Regions from separate parts of the Mesorhizobium sp. CA13 genome, predicted to be linked through region 2. Evidence: predicted binding sites of a transcription regulator. Region 2 holds the regulator's gene; the other holds the start of a gene.
The links. Region 2 encodes LexA, which represses DNA repair genes until DNA is damaged. Its sites were predicted from a motif close to TGTTCNNNNTGTGTTCNG; they were not measured.
Positions count from the first base shown of each region.

Region 1 (3,422 bases), on a different contig from region 2:
GTCAGTCGGTGATCTCGACCTGATCGAGGCCAACGAGGCCTTCGCCGCGCAGGCCTGTGCGGTGAACAAGGACATGGGCTGGGATCCCTCGATCGTCAACGTCAATGGCGGCGCCATCGCCATCGGCCACCCGATCGGCGCCTCTGGCGCGCGCATTTTCAACACGCTGGTCCACGAGATGCGCCGAAGAGGTGCCAAGAAGGGTCTCGCCACGCTGTGCATCGGCGGCGGCATGGGCGTCGCCATGTGCGTCGAAGCGCTCTAAAAGAGAAGAGCATGGGGAGTAGCGAATAGGGAAGAACGGCGTCAGCGCAACGGGCTATCTGATCCCTGCCGCTATTCGCTGCTCCCCATTCACTCTCCCGACCAAAGGGAGGGAACGCATGACCAAGGTTGCAATCGTCACGGGCGGATCGCGCGGCATCGGCGCGGCAATATCGATGGCGCTGAAGGACGCCGGCTATTCGGTTGCCGCCAACTACGCCGGCAATGACGAGGCGGCGAGCAAGTTCACGGCCTCGACCGGCATCAAGACCTATAAATGGTCGGTCGCCGACTACGACGCCTGCGCCGCGGGCATCAAGCAGGTCGAGGCCGATCTCGGCCCGGTCGCGGTGCTGGTCAACAATGCCGGCATCACGCGCGACGCCATGTTCCACAAGCTGACGCGTGAGCAGTGGAAGGAGGTCATCGACACCAATCTCTCCGGCGTTTTCAACATGACGCATCCGCTGTGGAGCGGCATGCGCGACCGCAAGTTCGGCCGTGTCATCACCATCTCCTCCATCAACGGCCAGAAGGGCCAGGCCGGCCAGGTCAACTATTCCGCGGCCAAGGCCGGCGACATCGGTTTCTCGAAGGCCCTGGCCCAGGAAGGGGCCCGCGCGGGCATCACCGTCAACATCATCTGCCCAGGCTATATCGCCACCGAAATGGTCCGGGCGATCGACGAGAAGGTGCTCAACGAACGCATCATCCCGCAAATCCCGGTCGGGCGCCTCGGCGAGCCGGAGGAGATCGCGCGTTGCGTCGTTTTCCTTGCCTCCGAGGACGCCGGCTTCATCACGGGATCGACCATCACCGCCAATGGCGGCCAGTACTTCGCCTGAGGCCGGACTGCCGGCTTCCCGGTACCGATTTGAAGGAGGGCTCGTTCGCCATCCGCTTCGCATGTCCGTGACACCGTCCGATGATGGCTGTCGGTCTGCTGTTCCAATCCGGCACGCAAAGGTTAATGGGCCAGCGAGTATTGTGCAAAACTGCATGGACAAGCTGTGCATTGTCGGTGGAAAACCTGTGCACAACACTACATCTTGTCGTGAACAAACAGGGAAAATCCCGACATCGCCGATTCGTAGCCCTTTCGTTCCATGTTTGGCCGCAATGTTAACGAGAGCAGCCGGAATCGCCTGTCAAACCGTTAATTCCTCTCAAGAAAGGTCAACAATTTCATAAGCTTGGATGAAGCAGGCGGGGCTGTGTAACGGCTTTGCCGGCAAAAGTTAACGGCGACTCTCCCTTAGCATGAAACGGGCCAATTCCGTGATTCAGCATGTGGTAAGGGTCATCAGCCAAAACTCCACATCTAGCCGTGAACAAAACCTGAATCCGGGCGAGTCAGCGATTCGTCGCCGATTCGTTCCAGACTCGTTCCAACCCTTAATCAGCAGCCGAACCGAAGTTTGACGGAGGCGGCTTCGAACCGACGGCGGAACATTCCGCTTTCGCTTCGCGTCTGAAATCCCTATGTGTCGCCTGTCATACGCGCCACCCGAGGCGTGCTCCCGACAATGAGAGGCCAGAAAGCCTTATTTCCGAGCCGATGAACATCAGTCCGAAACCCACCGAGCCGCTGATCCTGTCGGGTCGCGACGTGACTGCCGTGCTTGGGCCGACCAACACAGGCAAGACCCACCTCGCCATCGAGCGCATGGTGGCGCATGAAAGCGGCATCATCGGCCTGCCGCTCAGGCTGCTGGCGCGAGAGGTCTATACCCGCGTCTGCGAAAAGGTCGGTGCCCACAAGGTGGCGCTCATCACCGGCGAGGAGAAGATCCAGCCGCTAGGCGCCAAATATTCGGTCTGCACCGTCGAAGCCATGCCGCGCGAGACCGACGCCGCCTTCGTCGCCATCGATGAGGTTCAGCTTGCCGGAGACCTCGAGCGCGGCCACATCTTCACCGACCGCATCCTGCACCTGCGCGGCCGCCAGGAGACGCTGCTGCTCGGCGCCGCCACAATGCACGGCATCTTGCAGCGCCTGTTGAAGGGCGTCTCGGTGGTGACACGGCCGCGGCTGTCGCATCTGGCCTATGCCGGTTCGAAGAAGCTGACCCGCTTGCCCCGCCGCACAGCGATCGTCGCCTTCTCCGCCGACGAGGTTTATGCCATCGCCGAACTGATCCGTCGCCAGCAGGGCGGTGCGGCCGTCGTGCTTGGTGCGCTCTCGCCCCGCACCCGCAACGCCCAGGTGGCGCTGTTTCAGTCAGGCGACGTCGACTATCTCGTCGCCACCGATGCCATCGGCATGGGCCTTAACCTCGATCTCGACCATGTCGCCTTCGCCCAGAACCGCAAGTTCGACGGCTACCAGTATCGCAACCTGACGGCGGCCGAACTTGGCCAGATCGCCGGGCGCGCCGGCCGGCACCTGCGCGACGGCACCTTTGGCGTCACCGGCCAGGTCGACCCGCTGGACGAGGAGCTGGTCAAGAAGATCGAAAGCCACGACTTCGACCCGGTGAAGGTGCTGCAATGGCGCACAGCGCGTTTCAACTTCGCCAGCCTCGACGCGCTGAAGCGCTCGATCGAGACCAACGCCCCGGTGGAAGGCCTGACCCGTGCGCTGCCGGCAGTCGATGCGCAGGCGCTTGAGCATCTCTCTCGTGACGAAGACATCCGCGCGTTGGCTACCGATGCCAGGCGCGTCGCGCTGCTGTGGGAGGCCTGCGCGCTCCCCGACTACCGCAAGATTGCGCCGGCCCAGCACGCCGACCTCATTGCGTCGATCTACATGGATCTCGCCAGGCACGGCCATGTCGACGAGAATTACATGGCCGAGCAGGTGCGCCGCGCCGATACCACCGAGGGCGATATCGATACGCTGTCGCATCGCATCGCCCAGATCCGCACCTGGACATTCGTGTCGAACCGGCCCGGCTGGCTGGCCGATCAGGCACACTGGCAGGAAAAGACGCGCGAAATCGAAGACAGATTGTCGGATGCGCTGCATGAGCGGTTGACGAAACGCTTCGTAGACCGCAGGACTTCCGTCCTCATGCGGCGCCTTAGAGAAAATACCATGCCTGAAGCCGAAATAAGCCCAACCGGAACCGTCCTCGTCGAAGGCCACCATGTCGGCGAGTTGCAGGGATTCCGTTTCACCGCCGATCAGAGCGCTGGCGGCGAAGACGCCAAGGCCG
Region 1 covers NZ_JAIUHS010000006.1:310,675-314,096, reverse strand. The annotation lists gene LB566_RS17270 (acetyl-CoA C-acetyltransferase) at 1-265, shown strand, start outside; gene phbB (acetoacetyl-CoA reductase) at 384-1,109, shown strand; gene LB566_RS17260 (helicase-related protein) at 1,823-3,422, shown strand, end outside.
Region 1: a site for LexA is predicted at 1,638-1,655, ahead of LB566_RS17260 (helicase-related protein). Genes of this name have one in related genera too.

Region 2 (3,422 bases):
GGCCCGAGCAAGTTCAGGGTTTCGAGCGGATCGCGCGCCTGGCGAAGGGCGTCCTCCAGCAGCTTCCTTGCTTCTCCCGCATTGGCTTCGATCAGGGATCGAAACAGGACCTGCTTGTTGCCGTACCAGTTGTAGAGGGTTTCGTTCGAGGCCGATGCCCGCTTGGCGATGGCAAGCAGGGAGGCGCTTTTGTAGCCGGTTTCCCGGAGCACCGCATAGGCGGCCTCCTCTATCCGTTCACGTCGCGCGGCCTGCTTCGGCGTGGTCATTGGTGTCCCTCTTCGAAAACCGTACATTGTTATACGGTTTAGTCAAGCGAGCCGGAAGCAAGGAGCGAACGAACGCAGCCCGTCGCATTCGGTGATGCCTGGCCGCTTTCCGGCAGGAAGTTGGCATTTTGGTTTCGTTTCGTTCACGAGCCGCGGAGATTTTGATCCGCCCCAAAAGGCAGCCGGCACCTGCCGGTCACACAGTTTGCAGGCTTGTACCAACAGTGGAGATCGGCCGGGCCACAGGCCATTAACCAAAATAGTTTCAAAGAGGCTGAGAGCGCATTGACGACAGACGGCGCTGGCAGGATGCTGGCTGCGGGAGGGCCTTTCGTTTCCGCCGCCTTAACGAATTCATTAAACTTTAAATGGTTGCGGAACACAACTGGAACAGATAGTGTTTGTTCTGGGTTTGTTTTCTGATTCTGATTCCAGACCCTTCGTGCAATGCCTTTGGGGGCCGCCATGCTCACGCGCAAGCAACATGAACTCTTGATGTTCATCCATGAACGGCTGAAGGAAAGCGGCATTCCGCCGTCCTTCGACGAGATGAAGGAAGCGCTGGACCTCGCCTCTAAGTCGGGAATTCATCGGCTGATCACGGCGTTGGAGGAGCGCGGCTTCATTCGCCGCCTGCCGAACCGGGCCCGCGCGCTGGAGGTGCTGCGCCTGCCGGATTCGATCGCGCCGGGTCTTAACGCGGCAAAGAAGTTCTCCCCGAGCGTCATCCAGGGCAGCCTCGGACAGGGCGGCCTTAACAGGCAGATCAAGCCGGCGGCGCCCTCGCGCCTGCCCGCCGCTGGCAATGACGACGACGTGGTTTCAGCGGTTTCGATCCCGGTCATGGGCCGTATCGCGGCCGGCGTGCCGATCGACGCTATCCAGCATCAGACGCATTCCATCTCGGTGCCGCCGGACATGATCATGGGCGGCGAGCATTATGCGCTGGAGGTCAAGGGCGATTCGATGATCGAGGCCGGCATCTTCGACGGCGATACGGTCATCATCCGCAACGCCGACACCGCAAGTCCCGGCGAGATTGTCGTGGCCCTGGTCGACGAGGAGGAAGCGACGCTGAAGCGCTTCCGTCGCAAGGGCGCCTCGATTGCGCTCGAGGCCGCCAATCCGGCTTATGAAACACGTATTTTCGGACCGGACAGGGTCAAGGTGCAAGGCAAGCTGGTCGGACTGATCAGGCGCTACTGAGCGGGTTCGGCGTTGGGCTTTTCGGGTTTGCGGTAGGGAGGCAGTCCCCGTGCCTCGCGCGAGAATTTTCGCTGTTCGTGCCAGGGCCGATATGGCCTGTCGACGGCAAAGCTGACCTGGGCCGGTTCCGTCGCCGATTGCTGGTCGAAGAAGACGGCGGCACTTCCGTTCCGAGCGAGCTGCCGCTTGGTGATGACGAGGACCAGCGGATTGTGGCAGGGGTCGTAGCCCCCGGGATCGTCGATGACTATCAGATCCGCATAGGCGCAGGCCCTCCAGGCATCCTTGCGATCCTCCACCTGCGCGATGATCGCCCCGGAGGGATGCCGGGCCATGCACAGGCCGGTGAAGCAATAGAAAGGCGCTCCGGCGGGAAGTTGCGCGGGATCGAAGATGTCGAACTGTCGGTCGCCGCTGTCGAACAGCTCCGGCCCAACGATGGTTTCGGATTTCAGCGCGCGTTTCCAGTTGTCGACCGTGAATTCGTTCGGGCGCGCCCGGTTGATCGCGAGCTCGCCGCCGCCGATCGGCAGCGCCACCAGGCGGGCATCCTCCGAAATCAGCACGTCCGGCGTGCGCGTATCCGCGACGGTCAACAGGCCGGCGAGCGCGAAGGGAAGTGCCGCCAGCCGCAGCCATGTCGTGGCCATCGTCGCGATGACCAGGGCGATCGCGACCAGAAGAACGGATTGCTGCGAAATCAACCCGACCGCGTCGACCGGCGAGCGTTGCGAGATCCATCCGGATATGGCGATCATCGCGGTCAGTCCCTTGCCCATCAGATAAAGCGATGGTCCATCGAACCCGAACGGCATCAGCAGCGCACTGGCAACCGCAAGGAACATCACGACGGAAACGATCGGCATGACTGCAAGATTGGCGAACAGGCTGAGTGGCGACACGCGCTGGAAATGCCAGATGGCGAAAAGCGCCGTGGCGCTTCCCGCGATGATCGAGGTCATCGCCAGCCCACCTGTCGCCAGCAGCAATTTTCGCGTCAGGAAGCCGGGCCAGGTCCGTTGCGGCGGCGGGGTCCGCGCTTTGTCGGCTTTGCGATCCGACCAGCCGGCATAGGCGCCGACCAGGGCCGCGGTGGCGGCGAACGACATTTGGAAGCTCGGCCCTACCACCTCGTGCGGCGACACTACGATGACGGCGATCGCCGAAATAGCCAGATTGCGCATGGTGAGTGCCGCCCGATCGAACAGGACGGCGATCAGCATCACCGCCAGCATGATGAAGCTGCGTTCGGCGGCAACGACGACGCCCGAAATGACGAGATAGGCGGCGATCGAGAAAAGTGCCGCCGCGGCCGCGTATTTCTTGACCGGCCGGCGGGAGGAAAAGTTCGGGAACAGCGCGAAGCCACCACGCAGCAGCCCCATGACGGTGCCGGCGACCAGCGCCATGTGCAGCCCGGAAATTGAGATGATGTGGTAGATGCCGGTGCGTCGCATCGCTTCGTTGATTTCGTCGGGAATCCCGGCGCGCACGCCCACGATCAGCGCCGCGGCGATCTCGCCCTCGGCGCCGCCGATGCTGTCCCTGATATGGTCGGCAATGCTTTCACGAGCACTCTCGATGGCGGCTGAAAGAGCGGCCCACAGCGGCCTGTCATCGGCCGAGACGATCTTGGGATTGCCGAGAAAGAACCCGCTGGCACCGATGCCGGCGAAGTAGCTGTCGAAGGAAAAGTCGTAGCTGTCCGGCCGCACCGGCCCGGTCGGCGGCAACAGCTTGGCATAGCCGGTCACGAGCGAGCCGGCCGTCACCTCAGCCGGTACCTTGCGCGCCGAAAGGCGGACGCGCTCCGGCGCGTAGCGTAGTTTCGGCCGTGCGGTCGATGTCACGTCGATGGTCAGCCGGATGCGGCCGGTCTCCATCTGGTCGACTGAAACGACGCGGCCGGTGATTTGCGTGGAGATTTCCGAGCCCAGCATCCGCGTT
Region 2 covers NZ_JAIUHS010000004.1:257,208-260,629, forward strand. The annotation lists gene LB566_RS12680 (TetR/AcrR family transcriptional regulator) at 1-269, opposite strand, end outside; gene lexA (transcriptional repressor LexA) at 735-1,475, shown strand; gene LB566_RS12690 (ComEC/Rec2 family competence protein) at 1,469-3,422, opposite strand, start outside.